DNA from 3 places in the Streptomyces sp. NBC_00385 genome. Region 2 is predicted to be linked to each of the others. Evidence: riboswitches for the same ligand, from Rfam matches in the RefSeq annotation. Region 2 holds a riboswitch; each other region holds the start of a gene.

Region 1 (7,193 bases), 3.1 Mb from region 2:
CGGTTCGCAGCATCTGGGCGTGTCCGGAAGCGGCGGAGGCGTCGGGCAGCAGGAGTGCCAGCCGGGTGGACAGGCACTGGGCGCTCTCCGCAGCCCTGCGAGCCCCCGGCCCGGCTTCCAGCAGCACGTGCAGAGCCGTGATCAGCGCTGTGGTCCGCGGCGTGGGACGGTCCGGCGCGATCCGCACCAGCACGTCCTTGCTCGTCTCCACGGCCGTGCGCTGCGCGGCGGCGACCGCTCGCTCGGCCGTGCGCCGCCCGACTCCGGGGAGCTGTCCCAGCGTCCAGACGCCGGTGTCGAGCACGTCCCGCACGGACCGGATGCCGGCCCTCTCCCACTCCTTCGTACTGAACCGGCGCTTGTCGTCGTGGCGGAGTCGTGACGCCGGGACCCGGGACAGTTCCCTGTCGAGCTGTTCCTGGTGCAGGGGTGTCCACGCTTCGCGGACCGCGGTCACCGCCCTTGCGTAGTCCTCGGCCACCAGGCCGGCCGCATGACTCAGCCGACCGGCCCGGCGGATGAGATCCCGCTCGACGCCTCGCATACGGATCAATGCGCGGATGTTCCCCCCGACGAGGCCGGAGACCGTGAGGAACAGCCCGAGTATCACGAGTGTGTCGGAGAGTTCGAGCTGCTCGGTGACCGCCTCGTCGTCCTGGCCCAGCGCGTAGAGCTCGCCCTTGGCCTCGCCTTCGGTGACGACGAAGCCGGTGTCCTGGCCGGGGGCCGACTCCGGGTCGTAGTACGGCCCCTTGCGGCTCGGTTCACGGTCGGGATCGCACTGGTACGGGTCCTCGTGCTGCTCCTCGTCGAAGGGGTTCCTCCAGCGGACCGTGCAGGCCCCGTCCGGTGCCTCGTGGAGCACGGTCAGGTCGACCTGCCGGAGCTCGGGCATGTCCGGTACGGCCATGAAGACGGCCGCCGAGCATCCGATCAGCACCATGCCCAGCGTCAATACCCAGCGGAAGAAGGGCACGTGTCTCACTCGGGGTCCCTCGCGTTCTGTCGGCAGCGCGTGCTGCCCGCGTAGCGTGCGGGGGGTGGCGCCGAACCGGCAAGAACACCTGTCGGCAGTTCTGGGGGCGCGGGTCTGCCTGGTTCCGGCAAGTGGCCGTCCGCCCCGTCCCGTCGGCGAATGTTCCGCCGACCGCCACCGCATGCACACCGCACGCGTCTTCCGCAGGGCCACCCGATTCTGGGACACTCCAGTCGCTTTCGTCGCCATATCCCCTCACCCCACAGAGGCCCCCACCCATGGCAGAACTGAACCGTCGACGCCTCCTGCAACTCGCCGGAGGGACAGCCGCCTATACGGCCTTGTCGAGCAGCATCGCCCGCGCCGCCTCCCTTCCCGCGAAGGGGCGTACGGGCAGCGTGCAGGACGTCGAGCACATTGTTGTCCTGATGCAGGAGAACCGTTCCTTCGACCACTACTTCGGCACCATGAACGGCGTGCGCGGCTTCGGTGATCCGCGGCCCGTCACGCTCCCCAGCGGAAAGCCGGTCTGGCACCAGAAGGATCTCCTCGGCAAGGAGGTGCTGCCGTTCAGGCCGCCCGCCGACGAGCTCGGGATGCAGTTCCTCCGGGACCTGAACCATGACTGGGCCGGCGGGCACCGGGCGTTCAACAAGGGTGCGTACGACCAATGGGTGCCGGCCAAGACCGCGACGACCATGGCTCACCTCACACGTGAGGACATACCGTTCCACTACGCCCTCGCCGACGCGTTCACCGTCTGCGACGCGTACCACTGCTCGTTCATCGGGAGCACCGACCCCAACCGCTACTACCTGTGGAGCGGGTACACGGGGAACGACGGTTCCGGAGGCGGCCCCGTGCTCGGCAACGACGAGGCAGGATACGGCTGGACCACCTACCCCGAGCGGCTGGAGCAGGCCGGGGTGTCGTGGAAGGTCTACCAGGACATCGGTGACGGGCTGGACGCCGCCGGGTCCTGGGGGTGGATCGACGACGCCTACCGGGGGACGTACGGTGACAACTCGCTGCTGTACTTCAACGGTTACCGCAACGCCGAGCCCGGGGATCCTCTCCACGACAAGGCCCGCACCGGTACCGACATCAAGAACGGTGGCGGGCTCCTCGACGACCTGAAGGCCGACGTCCGGGCCGGGACGCTGCCGAAGGTCTCCTGGATCGTCTCGCCCGAGGCCTACAGCGAGCATCCCAACTGGCCTGCCAACTACGGTGCCTGGTACATCTCCCAGGTACTGGACGCGCTGACCGCCGACCCCGAGGTCTGGGGCCGGACCGCCCTCTTCATCACCTACGACGAGAACGACGGCTTCTTCGATCACGTCGTGCCGCCCTTCGTGCCCTCGGGGCCCGCGCAGGGGCTGTCCACCGTGGACACCACCGCCGACTACTTCCCCGGCGACATCCGGTACGCCGCCGGTCCCTACGGGCTCGGTCAGCGGGTGCCCATGCTCGTCGTCTCCCCTTGGAGCACCGGCGGGTTCGCGTGCTCCGAGGTCTTCGACCACACCTCCGTCATCCGGTTCATGGAACAGCGCTTCGGTGTGCACGAGCCCAACATCTCGCCCTGGCGGCGCGCTGTCTGCGGAGATCTCACCTCTGCCTTCGACTTCCGTAGTGCGGACGCCTCGGACGTCCCGCTGCCGTCGACCGACGCCTACGAACCTCCGGACCGCCTCCGGCACCCCGACTACGTCCCCGCCCCGCCCGCCACCGGCAGCGTGCCCAAGCAGGAGAAGGGCGCACGGCCCACCCGGCCGCTGCGTTACGCGCCCTTCGTCGACGGTGCCGCCGATACGGCCACCGGTAAGTACCGCCTCACCTTCAGCGGCGGCGCCGCCGCAGGGGCGCAGTTCCTGGTGACCTCCGCCAACCGCACCGACGGGCCGTGGACGTACACCACCGAAGCCGGCAAGTCCCTGGCGGACAGCTGGAACACGGCCTACTCCAAGGGAGTGACCGACCTCACCGTCCATGGCCCCAACGGTTTCCTGCGCACCTTCCGGGCCGGGGGGAACGTGACGGGACCCGAGGTGACGGCTCGTCATGTCACGTCCGGTGGGGGGCTTGAGCTCACCTTCGTCAACGGCGGCTCCGCTGCCGTCCGTCTGACCGTGCGCAGCGCCGCCGGGTACGGGGGCGGCGTGCAGACCGTCGAGGTCCGTGCGGGCGCCACTGTCAAGCAGGTGCTTGACCTGCGGGGGAGCAAGAACTGGTACGACGTCACCGTCGTGTCCGACGTGGAACCCACGTTCCTGCGGCGCTTCGCCGGACACGTCGAGACCGGTCAGGCCGGTACGAGCGACCCGGGTCTCGTCACCGGGTGACCGGCAGCGCCTGGAGAGGTGGTCGGGGGCGGGCGGTGTCCGTCGGGCGGGCGCCCGCCGGCCCCTGACCACCCGTCGGGCGGTTGGTTTGCGTGCGTTAGCATCTTGTACGGGTCATGAGTTCCAGTGCACAGCCCCGGCTTGCTGGACGGCACCCCGCTCCGCTGCGGGTGCTCCGGGTGACGACCTGCCCCGTGCGAAGGGCACGGGGAACAGCGGACCACGGTGCAGGCGCTCGGGGTCCTTGTCCCGGAAGGCGAACCCCACCATGCTGCGTCATCTCACCCAGAACGACTCCGTGCGGAGCGACGAGTGCTCGCGCTACGCCGCGGGCCACCGCGTGCACTGGATCCACGCGAAGAAGTGCCGCCAGGAGCCGGGGCAGGCCGTCGAGATCCTGCTCACCTCCGGTGATGTCCGCGACGACGGGTGGGTCGAACTGCGGGCCGCCTTCGACTACGCGGGTGCCCTCCCCGTCGTGTGGACGCACGCTCCCGCCGCGCTGCGGGACACCCTCGCCGGTCACCGCGGGCGGGTGTACTGGCTGGCGCGCTGGCATGCGCTGAAGCTCGAGTACGGCGATGGTGAGGGTTCAGTAGCCGCGGGTGCGGCAGCGGGGGGTGCCGCTGGGCTGGTCAACGTCGGGTACGAGGGCGGGGAGCTGTGCGAGGCCGGGGCCGACGGTGACCGTGCCGGGGGCCGTGCGTTCCTGGCTTAGGCCCGCTCCGTCGTGATGCGCGTCGGCCCGAGCGGTACATCGCGATGCTCATCAATTGTGCCGAGTTGTCGTCCTGTTGTTCCGTTCAGGGTGTGGGATTGATCGCCGTTGACCGTTCCGAGGTCACACAAAATCCTTATAGTGAACATGCGTTGATCGCATGATCATGACGCGTGCAGCTGTCGCCACAGGAGTCAGGACTCATGACGCGCCCTTCTTCCACAGAGCCCGCGCCGACCTCCCCTCCTCCGCCTCCTCCCGGCTGTCCGGCGCACACCGGAGCCGTGCCGCTCGGCGGCCCCGGGTTCCAGACCGAACCGCAGGCCGTGTACCGCACCATGCGGCGTGACCACGGACCCGTCGTCCCCGTGGAACTGCCGGGCGGGTTCCCGGCCTGGCTGGTCATCGGGTACCGCGAACTCCATCAAGTCACCAGTGACGGCGAGCTGTTCCCGCGCGATGTCGGCCTGTGGAACCAGTGGCCCCACATCCCCGACGACTGGCCGCTGCTGCCGATGGTGGGGCGCCCCCTGCCGTCCATCTACTTCAGCGCCGGCGAGGAGCACCGGCGGCATGCCCGGATGGTCGGGCCGGCCCTCGAAGGCGCCGATCCGTTCCAGATCCGCAGCCACTGCGAGCAGTTGGCCGACCGGCTGATCGACGACGTGTGCAGCCGTGGCACGGCCGACCTCGTCGCCGACTTCTGCGAGCCCCTTCCCGTTCTCGTCCTCGCCCGCCTGGTCGGGTTTCCCGATGACGAAGGTGCCGACATCGCCCAGGTGTTGAAGGACCTGGCCGACGGCGGACCGGACGCGCAGAGCGCCCATCTGCGGTTCGGGGAACACATGGCCCGGCTGGTGGCCGCGAAACGGGCCGTGCCCGGGGATGACGTGACCTCCCGCATGCTCGCCTTCCCCGAGGCGTTCACCGACGAGGAGTACATGCTCGACCTGATGGCCATCACGGCCGCCGGGCACCTCACCACCGCCGACTGGGTCAGCAACTCCCTGCGGCTGATGCTCACCGAGGACGCGTTCGCCGACTCCATGGCCCGTGGCCGGCGCAGCATCGGTGAGGCCATGAACGAGGTGCTCTGGGAGGACACGCCGACCCAGATCCTCGCCGGGCGCTGGGCCGTACGGGACACCCGGCTCGGCGGTCAGCGGATCAAGGCCGGGGACATGCTGCTGCTCGGGCTCGGCGCAGCCAACACCGACCCGCTGATCCGGCAGGGCGTGTCCGGCACCGGAGGACCGGCGCAGGGCGGCAACGGCGCCCATCTCGCCTTCAGCCACGGCGAGTACCGGTGCCCGTTCCCCGCCCAGGAGATCGCCGAGATCATCGCCCGTACCGGCATCGAGGTCCTGCTCGACCGGCTGCCCGATCTCCAGCTCGCCGTTCCCGTCGACGACCTCGTACGACGGCCCTCCGCGTTCCTGCGTGGCACCACCTCGCTCCCCGTTCGGTTCACCCCCGTTCGTACGACAGGAGACTTCTCGTGAACTGCCCCCACGCCGCCGCCCAGGCCGCAGCCCCGAACGGCGGGACCGTCGTCATCGACCCGATGGTCCAGGACCTGGACGGGGAGACGACGCGGTTGCGCGACGCCGGACCGCTGGCCCGGATCGAGCTGCTCGGTGTCCCGGCCTGGGCCCTCACCCGGCACGCCGACGCGCGGCAGCTCCTGCTCGACCCGCGACTGGTGAAGGACCTCGACGCCTGGGGCCTGTGGCAGAGCGGCGAGGTGACGCACGCGTGGCCCCTCATCGGCATGATCGACGCGGGCCGGTCCATGTTCACCGTCGACGGCGACGAGCACCGCCGGCTGCGGACCAAGACCTCCCAGGCGCTCACGCCCCGCCGGCTGGAGGCGATACGCTCCGACATCGAGAAGTTCACCGAGGAGCTGCTCGACGCCCTCGCCGAGGGCGGCAGGGACGGGGCCGTCGTCGACCTCAAGTCGGTGTTCGCGCAGCCGCTGCCCATGCGGGTCGTCGGCATGCTGATGGGTGTCGATCCCGCCGAGAACGCCATGCTGACCCGTCAGTACAAGGCCTTCTTCTCGATGCTCACCCCGCAGGACGAACGCCTGGCCCTCCTCGCCGATCTCGACGTCTTCTACGCCGGGCTCGTCCGCGAGAAGACCGCGCAGCCGACCGACGACCTGACCTCCGCGCTCATCCTCGCCGACGAGGGCGGCGAGCCGCTGACCGAGGAAGAGGTGGTCGGCAACCTCAAGGCGATGGTCGCCGCCGGGCACGAGACCACGATCGGGCTCATCCTCAACGCCGTACGCGCCCTGCTGGCCCACCCCGACCAGCTGCGCCTGGTCCTCGACGGGAAGGTCTCCTGGGAGACCGTCATCGAGGAGACCCTGCGGTGGGACACCCCGACGACCCATCTGCTGATGCGGTTCGCCACCGAGGACATCCAGGTCGGTGACGGTGTCATCGCCAAGGGAGAGGGCGTGGTCATCTCCTACCGGGTGATCGGCCGCGACCCCGCGCAGCACGGCCCCGACGCCGACGCGTTCGACATCACCCGCGCCACCCCCATCCGGCACATGACCTTCGGACACGGCCCGCACATCTGCCCCGGTGCGGCCCTCTCCCGGGTCGAGGCGGGCATCGCCCTGCCGGCGCTCTTCGGACGGTTCCCGGAGCTGCAGCTCGCGGTCCCTGACGCGGACATCCGCAAGCTGCCCGTGATGACGCAGAACGACATGGAGGCCTTTCCCGTTCTGCTCAACGCCTGATTCCGCTCGGCTCGACCGCCCGCGCCTGCTCGGAAGGCGGCGCGCGTAGGGTGGTTGTCATGAGGATCCGCTTCGGAGTCGGGCTCGGTGCAGGTGCGGCGTTGTCGGATTTCAGCCGGATCGTCGACCGCCTCGAAGACGACGGTGTGGATTCGCTCTGGCTGTCCGAACACGTCTGCTCGGAGGCCGTGGACCCCTTCGTCGGCATGGCCCACGCCCTGTCGAGGACGAGCCGGCTCAAGGTCGGCACCTCGGTGGCGGTGCTCCCGGGGCGGCACCCGGTCCTGGTCGCCAAGCAACTGGCGTCCCTGGCCGGGCTCTCGCCCCGGCGCGTGCTGCCGGTCTTCGGGCTCCAGCCGGCCCGGCCCGCCGAACGGGAACTGTTCCCCGCGCCGGACG
Region 2 (7,193 bases):
CGCCAAGTACAAGCCGCTGCACCAGTTCCTGGCCGCGCTGACCGAGGCGGAGTTCTATCCGTTCGGCAAGACGTCCTGGGCCCAGGCCAGTGAGTCGATCAAGGAGAACATCGGCAAGGCGGTCGAACCGGGCGCGAACCCCGAGAGCGTGCTCCAGCACATCGCGCAGGAGTCCTCGGCGGCCGAGAACGCGGAGTAGCGGTCCGCGGCCCGCGCAATATATTGGCTGATATGACCGCCCTCCCCCCGAACGGCCCCGACGAGCCCGCCCCTCCTGCCGGACTCTCCGAGCGCGACCGTGCGGTCCTCGCGGTCGAGCGTCAGTCGTGGGCGGGGCCGGGCGCGAAGGAGCGGGCGATCAGGGAACAGCTCGGCATCTCCCCGACCCGCTACTACCAGTTACTGAACGCCCTGCTGGACGACCGGCGGGCACTGGAGGAGGACCCGGTGACGGTGAACCGCCTGCGCCGGGTCCGGGAGGCGCGGCGGGGCCGGCGGTGACCTCCGGACCCGGGCCGGCCGGAGAACCTCCGGACCGCTGGACGCCCGAACGGATGCGGGCGGCCCGGCCGCTGCCTCTCCCGATGCGGCGAGGGCCATGGCCCGGCAGACGGGTTGCCGCCTCCGCGCTCGACCTCACCGCACCGCCCGAGCGGCCCGGCCCTCCCGCCGAGGGGGCGGAGCGGGCTGACCTGTGGACCCTGCTGCTGACGGAACAGGGCCCGGCCGCGGAGGCCGCCGGAGCCGCCGCGCTCGCGGCGGCGGAACACGGGGTGTACACCGCGCTCGAACCGGGCGCGGTACGACGCCGGTTCGCCGTGGTCCGCGGCGGACTGCGCCTGCTCGCCGCTGCCCGCCTGGGGTGCCCGCCGGGCCGGATCGCCGTCCTGGACGGGGCCTGTCCGCTGTGCGCTCGGCCGCACGACAGCGTGGCGGCCGTGGCGGGAGCGGAGCCGGTGCACTTCTCCTGGGACCGGTGCGGCGATCTCATCGTCTACGCACTGTCCGGAACGACGGTGGGAGCGGGCGCCTCCCCGCTCGCCGACCACGGTGATCCGGACGCGGCGGCGGCCGCGCGACGCACGGCCCGCCTGACGGCCGGAGGCCGCGCGGTGATGCGCGGCGGATGCACGGGGCCGGGGATCATCGCGGACCGGTCCGTGGACATGGTGGCCGTTCCGCACGGCTACGCCGCCGCGGTGGTACGCCACACCGGCACGGCCGGTCAGCCGGCCTGACCCGAACCGGCCCCCCGCGGACGGGCCACCGCCTATAGGCTCGGCGTATGGGCAGCACTCCGCACACCCCGCCCCTGCCGGCCCCGGTCACCCCCGCCGGACAGGAGGGCCTCGCCGCGCTCCTCGCCCGGCCCGACCGCGCCGTCATCGCACTCGATTTCGACGGCACGCTCGCCGACATCGTCCCGGATCCCGAACAGGCCCGCGCCCACCCCGGCGCCGTCGAGGCACTGGCCGCGCTGGCGCCCAAGGTCGCGTCGATCGCCGTGATCACCGGCCGCCCGGCCGGCGTCGCGGTCCGCTACGGCGGCTTCGCCGGGGTCGCGGGACTGGACCGGCTCGTCGTCCTCGGTCACTACGGCGCCGAACGCTGGGACGCCGTCTCCGGCACCGTCCACGCCCCCGCCCCGCACCCCGGCGTCGCCGCCGTGCGGGCCGAACTCCCAGGCGTACTCGACCGGTTCGACTCCTGGCACGGCACGTGGATAGAGGAGAAGGGGCAGGCGCTCGCCGTCCACACCCGCCGCGCCGCCGACCCGCAGGCCGCCTTCGAGGCCCTGCGCGGCCCCCTGGGCGAGCTCGCCGCCCGCCACGGTCTGATCGTCGAACCGGGGCGGCTGGTACTGGAGTTGCGGCCCTCCGGCATGGACAAGGGCGTGGCCCTCACGCAGTACGTGCACGAGACGGGCGCGGGCTCCGTGCTCTACGCCGGTGACGACCTGGGCGACCTCGCCGCGTACGCCGCCGTGGACAAGCTCCGCACCGAGGGCCCCGAAGGCACCCCCGGCCTGCTGATCTGCAGCGGCAGCGCGGAAGTGCCCGAACTGGCCGAACGCGCCGACCTGTCGCTGCCGGGCCCCGGAGCCGTCGTCGCGTTCCTGTCGGCACTGGCCGAGCGCCTCTGAGGGCTGTCCCGGCCGAGGGCTTCGGCCGAGCGCGCCTCCACCCGGTCCGTCAGCCCTGGCCGAGGGCCTCCAGCTGGTCCAGGAACCACTGCTGCGGCGGCAGCGCGGTGGCCGCCGCGGCCAGCCGCTTCGTGCGGGCCGTCCGCTCGTCGTCCGCCATCGTCAGCGCCTCGTGGAGGGCCGCGGCGGTGGCGGACACGTCGTACGGGTTCACCGTGATCGCGTCGGCGCCCAGCTCCTCGTACGCCCCCGCCTCCCGCGACAGCACCAGCGCGCAGCCGTCGTCGGAGACGACGGGGACCTCCTTGGCGACCAGGTTCATGCCGTCCCGGATCGGGTTGACGAGCGCGACGTCCGCCAGCCGGTACGCCGCCAGCGAGCGGGCGAAGTCGTCCTTCACGTGGAGGACGACCGGGGTCCAGTCCGCCGTCCCGTACGCCTCGTTGATCCCGTCGGCGACGCGCTGCACCTCGGCCGTGTACTCCCGGTAGACCGCCAGGTCCTGGCGCGAGGGGTAGGCGAACGCGATGTGGACGACGCGCCCGCGCCACTCGGGCCGCTCGTCGAGCAGGGCGCGGTAGGCGAGCATCCCGCGGACGATGTTCTTGGACAGTTCCGTACGGTCCACCCGCACGATCGTCTTCCGGCCGGGGCCCACCTGCTCCCGCAGCGCCGCCATCCGCTCGTCCACATCCGCCTCATGGGCGCGGCGGCGCAGGAAGTCCGCGTCGGCGCCCAGGCCGTGCACCCCGATCCGGGTGTGCCCGGTGCCCCCGAGGATCTCCGCACAGCAGCCGATGAACGCGTCCGCCCAGCGGCGGGTCAGGAACGCCGCCCGGTCCGCGCCGAGGATGCCGCGCAGCAGCTGCTCGGCGATGTCGTCGGGCAGCAGCCGGAAGTAGTCGACGGGTGCCCACGGGGTGTGCGAGAAGTGGCCGATCCGCAGGTCGGGCCGGAGCTCGCGGAGCATCCCGGGCACCAGCGCCAGGTGGTAGTCCTGCACGAGGACCGCGGCGCCCTCGCCCGCCTCCTCGGCGAGCGCGACGGCGAAGGCCCGGTTGTAGGTCTCGAAGGAGGCCCACTGCCGGCGGAACTCCGCGTCGAAGACCGGCTCGACGGGGGTCTGGTAGAGCAGGTGGTGGACGAACCAGAGCACCGAGTTGGCGATGCCGTTGTACGCGTCGGCGTGCACGTCCGCGTCGATGTCGAGCATCCGTACGCCAGGTTCGCCGACCCCGCGCCGCACCGCCTCCCGGTCACCGTCCCCGAGGGCGGCGCAGACCCACATCTTGTCGTCCACGGCGCTCAGGCCGGAGACGAGTCCGCCTCCGCCGCGCTTGGCGTCGAGGGTGCCGTCCTCGCGCAGCGCGTACGAGACCGGGCCGCGGTTGGACGCGACGAGTACCTGGGCAGCGGGCTGAGGGGCTTGCTCGGAGACCATGGGCGAAATCTAGCCCGATCATGAACCGCCCAAACGTGCGAAAGCAGGCCACGTCACGCCGCGCGGCGTGAAACGTACTCCTCGATCTCGCGCATCGGCGGCCGTTCCTCGGTGTCCACCGGGTAGGTGCGCGGGACGAACCCGTGCTCACCGCGCTCGAACTGGGTCAGTGACGGGCGGACCAGATGCCCCCTGGAAAGGCGGAGTTGAGCGGTCCGGTAGATGGCGGCCGCCATCCGGCCGAGCGCCTGGCCGTCCTGGTGGCGGTGCTTCCTGACACCGACGTCGACCTGGGCGAGCGCGTCCAGGCCGACCGTGTGCAGGGCGTCGACGAGCAGGCCCAGCTCCACTCCGTAACCGACCGGGAACGGCAGCCGCTCCAGCAGCGAGCGGCGCACGGCGTACTCGCCGCCCAGCGGCTGGACGAACCCGGCCAGCTGGGGCCAGTGCAGATTGAGCAGCGGGCGTGCCACCATTTCGGTGACCCGGCCGCCCTGACCGGTGGTGTCGCCGAACGGGCGGTCGTACATGGCCTTGACGAACTGCACCGAGGGATCGGTCAGCAGCGGGCCGACGATGCCGGAGACGAAGTCCGCCGAGAAGTCCTTCAGGTCCGCGTCGATGAAGCAGACGATGTCGCCACCGGTCACCAGGAGTGACCGCCAGAGCACCTCGCCCTTGCCGGGGACGGCCGGAACGCGGGGCAGGATCGCGTCGCGGTGGACGACGCGGGCGCCGGCCCGGCGGGCGACCTCGGTGGTGGCGTCCGTCGAACCGGAGTCGATCACCACGAGCTCGTCGACCAGCCGGACCTTCTCCATGAGCTCGCGCCGGATCGTCGTGACGATGTCCCCGACCGTCTCCGCCTCGTTCAGCGCGGGCAGCACCACACTCACGCTCGCACCGTTCGCGCCGTTCCTGGCGTCGAGCAGACGGTCCATCGGACGGTCGGCGGCTGACCAGGAACGCCTGGTCAGCCAGCGTTCGACCTCTTCCAGCACGGTCGATACTCCCTGTATGTGATCCATCTCGCGGTACGGACGACTATCTCAACAGTCCGGTGCTTCGGTTACAGTCTTGAACAACGCAGATGGCCGTCGCATGCCGGGGTCCATCCGCCGATAAACGCCTGGATCCATGGTCCAGTGCCACAGCGCTCATCCAGAGGGACTGAGGGAACGGCCCGTTGAAGTCCCGGCAACCCTCCCGCCGACCGCGAGGTCAGGTGGGGAAGGTGCCAATTCCGTCTCGTGACGAAATGCGTCGCGAGGAAGATGAGGAGAAAGGGCCTCGCCATCATGGCTATCGAGACTGTTGCAGCACCCACCGAGACTTCCGTGGACCTTGGTCCCGCCGCGGCGCTTTCCTGCCGCGAATGCGGAGAGCGATTCGCACTCGGCCCCCTTTTCGCCTGCGCGTCCTGTTTCGGGCCGCTCGAAGTGGCGTACGACCTGCCGAGCGGCTCCCCGGACGAGCTGAAGAAGCGCATCGAGGCCGGACCCAACAACATCTGGCGCTACGCGCCGCTGCTGCCGGTCCCCTCCGATGTCGCGGACAAGCCCAACATCAACCCCGGCTTCACCAAGCTGGTCAAGGCCGACAACCTCGCCCGCGAGCTGGGCGTCACCGGCGGTCTGTACGTCAAGGACGACTCCGGCAACCCGACGCACTCCTTCAAGGACCGCGTCGTCGCGATCGCCGTCGAGGCCGCCCGCGCTTTCGGATTCACCACGCTGTCCTGCTCCTCCACCGGTAACCTCGCCGGCGCCGTGGGCGCCGCCGCCGCCCGGGCCGGTCTGCGCTCGTGCGTGTTCATCCCGCACGACCTGGAGCAGGGCAAGGTCGTCATGGCCGCGGTGTACGGCGGTGAGCTGGTCGGCATCGAGGGCAACTACGACGACGTCAACCGCTTCTGCTCCGAGCTCATCGGCGACCCGCTCGGCGAGGGCTGGGGATTCGTCAACGTCAACCTGCGCCCGTACTACGGCGAGGGCTCCAAGACGCTGGCCTACGAGATCTGCGAGCAGCTCGGCTGGCAGCTGCCCGACCAACTCGTCATCCCGATCGCGTCCGGCTCGCAGCTCACGAAGATCGACAAGGGTCTCCAGGAGCTGATCAAGCTCGGGCTGGTCGAGGACAAGCCGTACAAGATCTTCGGCGCCCAGGCCGAGGGCTGCTCCCCGGTCTCCACCGCCTTCAAGGCCGGTCACGACGTCGTACGGCCGCAGAAGCCGAACACGATCGCCAAGTCCCTGGCGATCGGCAACCCGGCCGACGGCCCGTACGTCCTGGACATCGCCCGCCGCACCGGCGGCGCCGTCGAGGACGTCAACGACGAGCAGGTCGTCGACGCGATCAAGCTGCTGGCCCGCACCGAGGGCATCTTCGCCGAGACGGCGGGCGGCGTGACGGTCGGCGTGACGAAGAAGCTGATCGACGCCGGTCTGCTCGACCCGTCGCTCACCACCGTCGTCCTGAACACCGGTGACGGCCTCAAGACGCTGGACGCCGTGGCCGCCACCTCGCAGGTGAGCGCCACGATCCGCCCGAGCCTGGACGCCTTCCGCGCCGCGGGCCTCGCTGCCACCAGCTGAGAAGCTTCCGACCACCCGAGACTTCAGGAAGGGCACCCACCATGAGCGTCAAGGTCCGTATCCCCACCATCCTCCGCACCTACACGGGCGGCCAGGCCGAGGTCCCGGCCGAGGGCGCGACCCTCTCCCAGGTCATCGAGTCCCTGGAGAAGGACCACCCGGGCATCGCCGCCCGCGTCCTGGACGACCAGGGCAAGCTGCGCCGCTTCGTGAACGTGTACGTCAACGACGACGACGTGCGCTTCGAGGGCGGCCTGGACGCGGTCACCCCGGACGGCGCGGGCATCTCCATCATCCCGGCCGTCGCCGGCGGCTGCTGAGCCACGGCCCGGGCCTTTCGCGGCCACCGGGCCGACTTCACAGCGTGACCATGATTGCCCCCTCCGCAAGAGAAGCGGAGGGGGCAATTCTGCATGGTTGAGCGGGGTACAGTGAGGGAAGTCCCCTCCGCTGCCCGTGCCCCCCGCATATGAGAATGCGCCTGGCCACGACAAGAAGCAGCCAAAGTGTTCGAGCTCCTTGCGCCATAAGTCGCCTTTGCCTGGCCCGACTTGCCCTGGAATCTCATGAATTCCTCATATTCGGGCGATCGGTTCTGCTCAGAATTCTCGTCCGATTGACCTGTTGCAGAGGGCAGTTGGGCAGATACATTCGGCCGCGGTCGACGCGTTCCGGCGCACCCACCCTCTCCTGTCGGAGGGTGAGTTCTGACCCGGGCCCGCGAAGTGCGGTCCTGTGCAAGGGCCAGTAATAGGGGAGTTAGGCATGGCTCAGGGCACCGTCAAGTGGTTCAACGCGGAGAAGGGGTACGGCTTCATCGCGGTCGACGGTGGTGCGGATGTTTTCGTCCACTACAGCGCGATCCAGATGGACGGGTACCGCACCCTCGAAGAGGGTCAGCGAGTTGAATTCGAGATCTCGCAGGGCCAGAAGGGGCCGCAGGCGGACATGGTCAAGCTCGCCGTCGGCTGAGCCCGGCCGGGTTCGACGCAGTCGGTCGACGACACTACTCACG
Region 3 (7,193 bases), 3.8 Mb from region 2:
TATGTAGGCCAAAAGTGTGGTTTCGTTTCCGCGCTCTCCCCGCGAAGGGACGGCGCAGTACGAGAAGGAGCCTCCCATGAGGAGCACATTGCGGAGCGCGATAGCCCTGGCCGGAGCGGCAGCCCTGTCCCTGGGAGCGGTGGCGACCAGCGGCGCGGCGCAGCCGGGAGCGGACCGCCAAGCCGACGAGGTCAAGATCGGCCTGCTGCTGCCCGAGAGCAAGACCACGCGGTACGAGAAGTTCGACCGGCCGTACATCGAGGACAAGATCAAGGAACTGGCGCCCGGCGCCCAGATCGATTACTACAACGCCGCCGAGAGCGCCACCACACAGCAGCAGCAGGTGAACACCGCTCTCGCCAAGGGCGACCAGGTGCTCATCCTCGATGCCGTCGACGCCAAGTCGATCCAGTCCTCCGTGCAGAAGGCACGCGACGCGGGCGTGAAGGTCGTCGCGTACGACCGGCTCGCGCAGGGGCCCGTCGACGCCTACGTCTCGTACGACAACCGCAAGGTCGGCGAACTGCAGGGCCAGGCGTTGCTGGACGCGCTGGGCGACAAGGCGGACAGTGGCGAGATCGTCATGCACAACGGTTCGCCGACCGACCCGAACGCCGCCGAGTTCAAGGCCGGCGCCCATTCCGTCCTCGACGGCAAGGTGAAGATCGGTAAGGAGTACGACACCCCGAACTGGGACCCGAACAACGCCAACCAGCAGATGGCGGGCGCCATCAGTGCCCTCGGCAAGGACAAGATCGTCGGCGTGTACTCGGCCAACGACGGTCTGGCCGCAGGCATCGCCACCGCCCTGAAGGCGGCCGGCATCAACGTGCCCCTGACCGGTCAGGACGCCCAGCTCGACGCGATCCAGCGGATCCTCGGGGGAACGCAGACCATCACCATCGAGAAGCCGTACAAGCCGGAGGCGGACACCGCGGCTGCGATGGCGGTCGCCCTCGCCCAGGGCAAGGACATCCCCAAGAACCTCACACCGACCACCGTCACGAGCGGCAGCGGCGAGAAGGTCCCGGCCAAGCTGCTGACCCCGGTCGTGGTCGACAAGGACAACATCAAGGACACCGTCGTCAAGGACGGCCTCTACTCCGTCGAGGAGATCTGCACCGCGAACTACGCGGACGCCTGTGAGGAGACCGGTCTCCAGTAGCCCCGGTGTCCACGACTCCGGACGAACGCCTCCGCGCGGTCGTCCGGCGGGGGACGAGACCGCCGGCCCGTACGGACGGGCAGCGGAGGAGGCGGTTCCTTTGCCGCAAGAACCTGTGCTCACTCTGCGGGGGATCTCCAAACGCTTCGGCGCCGTCCAGGCGCTGTCGGGCTTCGACCTGGACGTCCACCCCGGCGAGGTGGTCGCGCTCGTCGGTGACAACGGAGCCGGCAAGTCGACCGCGGTCAAGGCGATCGCGGGAGTCAACCCACCCGACGAGGGCACCATCGAATGGCGGGGCCGCAAGGTCACCATCGGCCGCCCGCACGACGCCCAGAACCTCGGCATCGCGACCGTCTACCAGGATCTGGCCCTGTGCGACAACCTCGACGTGGTCGGCAACCTCTTCCTCGGCCGTGAACTGCGCCGCTTCGGCGTGCTCGACGAGGTCCGCATGGACCAGCGGTCACGTGAACTGCTCGACACGCTGTCCATCCGCATCCCGAGCGTCCGCATTCCCGTTGCCTCGCTGTCCGGCGGACAGCGTCAGACGGTGGCGATCGCCCGTTCGCTGATCGGCGATCCCCAGGTCGTCATCCTGGACGAGCCCACAGCGGCGCTCGGTGTGGAGCAGACGGCCGAGGTGCTGGACCTGGTCGAGCGGCTCCGCGACCGCGGCCTCGGCACCATCCTGGTCAGCCACAACATGGTGGACGTGATGGCGGTCGCGGACCGGATCGCGGTGATGCGACTCGGCCGCAACAACGGGTTCTTCGACCGGCGCTCCACCACCACCGAGGAGATCATCTCCGCCATCACCGGGGCCTCCGACAGCGCGGTCACCCGGCGCCAGGCCCGCAAGCGGGAGGAGGAGCGATGACCCGCGATCCCGCCCGCGACGCCGACGACGCCGCCCAGGAACCCGCACGCGATGCCATGCCGGCCGTCGACACCCGCCTGCTCGTCCGCGACGAGGGCATCCGCGGGTACGCCGGCGAGTTCTGGCGCAAGACGCGCAGCGGGGAACTGGGCTCCCTGCCCGTCGTCATCGCCGTGATCATCATCTGGACCGTGTTCGGCAGCCTGAACAGTACGTTCCTCTCGGCCCAGAACCTCTCCGACCTGAGCCAGCAGATCGTCGGCACCGGCATGATCGCCGTAGGCATCGTCTTCGTCCTGCTCCTCGGCGAGATCGACCTGTCCGTCGGCTCCGTGAGCGGCCTGTGCGCTGCGATCTTCGCCGTGCTCAACGTCCTGAACGGCATGAACGAATGGCTGGCGCTTCTCGTCGCGGTGCTGGGCGGAGCGGCCGTCGGCCTCATCCAGGGCTTCTTCTTCGCGAAAGTGGGCGTGCCGGCCTTCGTCGTCACCCTGGCAGGCAACCTCGCCTGGAACGGGCTGATGCTCCAGGTACTGGGATCCAGCGGCACGGTCAACATCCCCGCCGACAGCATCGTCGCCGAGATCTACTCGACCATCTACCACAGCCCGGCCGCCGCCTACGCGGCCGCGGCCGTCGGGGTCGGACTCTTCCTCACGGCCTCCCTCCTGGACGCCGCACGCCGCAGAGCGGCCCGGGTGCCGTCCCGGCCGGTCGCCGAGATCGTGCTGCGTACCGTCGTCATCGCCGCCATCGCGTTCGTCACCGCGTACATCCTCAACCAGTACCAGGGCCTCCCGCTCGCCCTTCTGATCTTTCTGATCGTGCTGGTGGTACTGGACTTCGTGCTCCGCCGCACCACGTACGGGCGGAAGGTGTTCGCGGTCGGCGGCAACTCCGAGGGGGCGCGACGCGCCGGCATCAGCGTGCCGTTCGTCCGGATGACCGTCTTCTCGATCGCCGGCGCCATGGCGGCGGTCGGGGGCCTCTTCCTCGCCGGACAGATCCAGTCGGCGAGCCAGACCTCGGGCGGCGGCAATCTGCTGATGAACGTCATCGCCGCCGCCGTCATCGGCGGGACCAGTCTGTTCGGCGGGCGCGGCTCCGTCTGGTCGGCCCTGCTCGGCGCCCTGGTGATCGGGTCCATCCAGTCCGGGATGAACATCATGGGTGTCAGCAACGCCGTCCAGTTCATGATCACGGGATCGGTCCTGCTGGCGGCCGTGGTCGTGGACTCGCTGTCCCGCAGGACCCAGAAGGCGGCGGGGCGCGCGTGATCCGTACGCGGACGGGCCCGTGCGGCGGTCAAGGCGCGTCCGGACTGCCGCGATCCGGAGCCCGGGAGGGGCTCGGTGCGCAGGTGCCGCTCACCGTCCTCCGGGGGCGGGGACGGTGACGCCGGAACTCTCCGCCCTGATAGGGCGGGTGGACGGAACAGGCGGCGCAGCCGCGTTGTTGTCGTTCGGAGCAAGGCGAGTCGGAGCAAGGCGAGTCGGACCAAGGCGAGTCGGAGCAAGGCGAGTACGGCCATGATCCGCCGGGCATTGCGCGGCGGGCCCGGCGCGCGTAGCGTTCCGGGCAGGTCATGAGTGTCAGCGTCAAGCCCTGGCTTGCCGACCGGCAACCCTCCTGCGCGGCGGGGTGCTTCAGGTGACGACCAGGCGGGGCCCGTCCGGGTTCCGCAAGCGCGAGGCCTCCGGGCCCGCCGAGCCGGAAGAGCGGAGGCGACGGTCATGCCATCGGTGACCTGCCCGCTCGTCAGGGTGCTCGCCCCGCGGCGCCGCGTCCACCTCTACTCCCGGCCCCACATCGACCTCCAGCGCGTGGCTGCCGCGCTCTGTTGTTCCTGATCCGTACCCGCGACGCCGAACCTCCCGACGAGGCCCGGCGATCACCCACGGTCGATCAGGAAGGCAGCCTGTCGTGTCCGCACCGTCATCCCCGCACCCTCCCCTGTCCTCCCCCCTGCACCTCGCCGTCGCGCTCAACGGCGCGGGCTGGCACCCGGCCGCATGGCGTGAGCCGGAGGCCCGGCCCGGGGAACTGCTCACCGCCGCGTACTGGGCCGACACCGTCCAGGAGGCCGAACGCGGCCTGCTCGACTTCGTCACGATCGAGGACGCGCTCGGGCTCCAGTCCTCGCGGTTCACGGGGCCCGACGACCGCACCGACCAGGAGCGCGGGCGCCTCGACGCGGTACTCGTCGCCGCCCGCGTGGCCCCGCTGACCCGGCACATCGGGCTCGTTCCCACCGTCGTCGCCACGCACACGGAGCCGTTCCACATCTCCAAGGCGATCGCCACGCTCGACTACGTCAGCACCGGCCGGGCCGGTCTGCGCATTCAGGTGTCGGCCCGGCAGCACGAAGCCGCGCACTTCGGCCGCCGCACGTTCCCGCACTTCGGCGTCGAGGACCTGGACACCCCGGCCGTCCGCGACCTGACCGCCGAACTCTTCGAGGAGGCCGCCGACTACGTCGAGGCGGTGCGCCGACTCTGGGACAGCTGGGAGGACGGGGCGGAGATACGCGACGTCGCCACCGGCCGCTTCATCGACCGCGACAAGCTGCACTACATCGACTTCGAGGGACGGCACTTCAGTGTCAAGGGCCCCTCGATCACGCCCCGGCCCCCGCAGGGACAGCCGGTCGTCAGCGCCCTGGCCCACCAAAGCGTGCCGTTCCGACTGGTGGCCCGCTCCACGGACATCGGCTATGTCACCCCGCACGACGCGGTCCGGGCCCGAACCATCGTCGAAGAGATACGTGCCGAACAGGCAGCCGCGGGGCGCGCGGAGGAGCCCCTCCACATCTTCGGGGACCTCGTCGTCTTCCTCGACGACGATCCCGGAGCCGCAGCAGCCCGCCGGGACCGGCTCGACGGCCTCGCGGGATATCCGTACACCAGTGACGCGAAGGTCTTCACCGGCACACCCGCGCAACTGGCGGACCTGCTCCTGGAATGGCAGCGGGCCGGGCTCACCGGATTCCGGCTGCGCCCCGCGGCGACCGCCCACGACCTCCCGGCGATCACCCGTCAACTCGTACCCGAACTGCAGCGCCGAGGCGCCTTCCGGACCGCCTACGAGGCCGGCACCCTGCGCGGGCTGCTCGGACTCGCCCGCCCCGCCAACCGCTACGCCGCCGTCTGAGCCGGAGGGACCACAGACATGAGCACCAGCAACGGCGCCGGCACCAGCACCGGCAAGCCGCTCAAGCAGATCCATCTCGCCGCCCACTTCCCGGGCGTGAACAACACCACCGTGTGGAGCGATCCCGCGGCAGGCAGCCATGTCGAATTCAGCTCGTTCGCGCACTTCGCGCGTACCGCCGAACGGGCCAAGTTCGACTTCCTGTTCCTCGCCGAAGGGCTCCGGCTCCGTGAACAGGGCGGGCAGATCTACGACTTGGATGTCGTCGGGCGCCCCGACACCTTCACCGTGCTGTCCGCCCTGGCGGCCGTCACCGAACGCCTGGGCCTCACCGGCACGATCAACTCCACGTTCAACGAGCCCTATGAGGTGGCCCGCCAGTTCGCCAGCCTCGATCATCTGTCGGGCGGGCGCGCGGCGTGGAACGTCGTCACCTCGTGGGACGCCTTCACGGGCGAGAACTTCCGCCGCGGCGGATTCCTTCCGCAGGAGGAGCGGTACTCCCGGGCCAAGGAGTTCCTCGCCACGGCCAACGAACTGTTCGACTCATGGCGCGGCGACGAGATCGTCGCCGATCAGGGGGCCGGCGTCTTCCTCCGGGACGCCCGGGCCGGGTCCTTCGCGCACAAGGGACAGCACTTCGACATCGAGGGGCGGTTCAACGTCCCGCGCAGCCCGCAGGGCCGCCCGGTGATCTTCCAGGCCGGTGACTCCGACGACGGACGCGAGTTCGCGGCGGAGGGCGCCGACGCGATCTTCAGCCGCTACAGCACCCTCAAGGAGGGACAGGCGTTCTATACGGACGTCAAGGGCAGGCTCGCCCGCCATGGCCGCACCCACGATCAGCTGCTGATCCTTCCCGCCGCGACCTTCGTCCTCGGCGACACGGACGCCGAGGCGCGGGAACTGGCCCGCGACGTACGCCGGCAGCAGGTCAGCGGCGCCACCGCGATCAAGCACCTCGAGTTCGTCTGGAACCGCGACCTGTCCTCGTACGACCCCGAAGGCCCGCTTCCCGACATCGACCCGGACCTCGGCGAACACACGATCGCCCGCGGCCGCGCGCAGGTACGCATGTACCGCGATCCGCTGGCCATCGCCCGGGAGTGGCGGGAGCTCGCGGCCGCGAAGAACTGGTCGATCCGCGACCTCGTCATCGAAACCGGCAACCGCCAGGCCTTCGTCGGCTCACCGGACACCGTCGCGTCGACCATCAACGACTTCGTCCAGGCGGACGCCGCCGACGGCTTCATCCTGGTCCCGCACATCACACCCGGCGGGCTGGACGTGTTCGCCGACACCGTGGTCCCGATCCTTCAGGAACGGGGTGTGTTCCGTACGGAGTACGAGGGCGCGACCCTGCGCGACCACCTCGGCCTGAGCCGCCCCGACGACGTCGCGACAGCCGAGCGCGTGGCCTCCTGACGCTCCTTCGCATCTGCGGCCGGTGCGCCGTCGGAGCCGGTGACCGGCGACGACACCGGCCGCAGGTGCGAAGAGCGCGTCGAAAATGCGTGGCGGCCGCACATAGGGGCCGCTAGGCTGCCCGCGATGACCACACACACTGCTCTCGGATTGGGGGACCCGTCCGCGCAAGGTGAGTGCTGATGCTCACTGAGAACGCGAACACGGATCCCTTCCTCACCTTCTGGCTGCGCGTACGCGAGTTCGCCGTGCCGCCCTCCATGATCGAGACCGCGACCGTCCGCCGCCGCGCCGGTGACTGGGCCGGAGCGTGCGCCGCCGCGGGCATCGACGTCGATCTCCGACTCCGCACCCTGGCGCACACGCACGGCCGGGAACTGGCCGGCCGGGTACGGGCCGACCTGCGCCACCTCGTGCCGGACCTGCTGCGCTGGCACCTGCCGAGAATCGCTCCGCACGGGCTGCTGCGCCCGGGCCTGACGATGGCTCTGGCACGGTACGAAGCCGGGGAGCCCGGCAGCCATGACCCCCTGCATCTCGTGGTCCGGACCCCGCCGGCCCGGGCCGATGCCG

Evidence for each region. A riboswitch is a leader RNA that binds a small molecule or an ion and turns the genes downstream of it on or off. The one in region 2 is predicted to bind S-adenosylmethionine.
Region 1: it holds a riboswitch for S-adenosylmethionine, as region 2 does, so the genes downstream of both, OG959_RS02900 (hypothetical protein) here and thrC (threonine synthase) in region 2, are expected to answer to the same signal.
Region 3: it holds a riboswitch for S-adenosylmethionine, as region 2 does, so the genes downstream of both, OG959_RS00075 (putative leader peptide) here and thrC (threonine synthase) in region 2, are expected to answer to the same signal.

The regions. Positions count from the first base shown of each region.
Region 1 covers NZ_CP107951.1:643,613-650,805, reverse strand. The annotation lists gene OG959_RS02910 (helix-hairpin-helix domain-containing protein) at 1-985, opposite strand, end outside; gene OG959_RS02905 (phosphocholine-specific phospholipase C) at 1,255-3,321, shown strand; SAM riboswitch class IV at 3,434-3,543, shown strand; gene OG959_RS02900 (hypothetical protein) at 3,590-4,039, shown strand; gene OG959_RS02895 (cytochrome P450) at 4,243-5,541, shown strand; gene OG959_RS02890 (cytochrome P450 family protein) at 5,538-6,794, shown strand; gene OG959_RS02885 (TIGR03854 family LLM class F420-dependent oxidoreductase) at 6,854-7,193, shown strand, end outside.
Region 2 covers NZ_CP107951.1:3,791,909-3,799,101, reverse strand. The annotation lists gene OG959_RS16660 (extracellular solute-binding protein) at 1-199, shown strand, start outside; gene OG959_RS16655 (DUF3263 domain-containing protein) at 232-501, shown strand; gene OG959_RS16650 (hypothetical protein) at 585-1,238, shown strand; gene otsB (trehalose-phosphatase) at 1,286-2,143, shown strand; gene OG959_RS16640 (alpha,alpha-trehalose-phosphate synthase (UDP-forming)) at 2,193-3,584, opposite strand; gene OG959_RS16635 (glucosyl-3-phosphoglycerate synthase) at 3,638-4,585, opposite strand; SAM riboswitch class I at 4,739-4,865, shown strand; gene thrC (threonine synthase) at 4,883-6,178, shown strand; gene OG959_RS16625 (MoaD/ThiS family protein) at 6,220-6,498, shown strand; gene OG959_RS16620 (cold-shock protein) at 6,944-7,150, shown strand.
Region 3 covers NZ_CP107951.1:14,352-21,544, reverse strand. The annotation lists gene OG959_RS00090 (sugar ABC transporter substrate-binding protein) at 77-1,165, shown strand; gene OG959_RS00085 (ATP-binding cassette domain-containing protein) at 1,266-2,045, shown strand; gene OG959_RS00080 (sugar ABC transporter permease) at 2,042-3,322, shown strand; SAM riboswitch class IV at 3,627-3,739, shown strand; gene OG959_RS00075 (putative leader peptide) at 3,779-3,895, shown strand; gene OG959_RS00070 (LLM class flavin-dependent oxidoreductase) at 3,969-5,195, shown strand; gene OG959_RS00065 (NtaA/DmoA family FMN-dependent monooxygenase) at 5,214-6,620, shown strand; gene OG959_RS00060 (hypothetical protein) at 6,803-7,193, shown strand, end outside.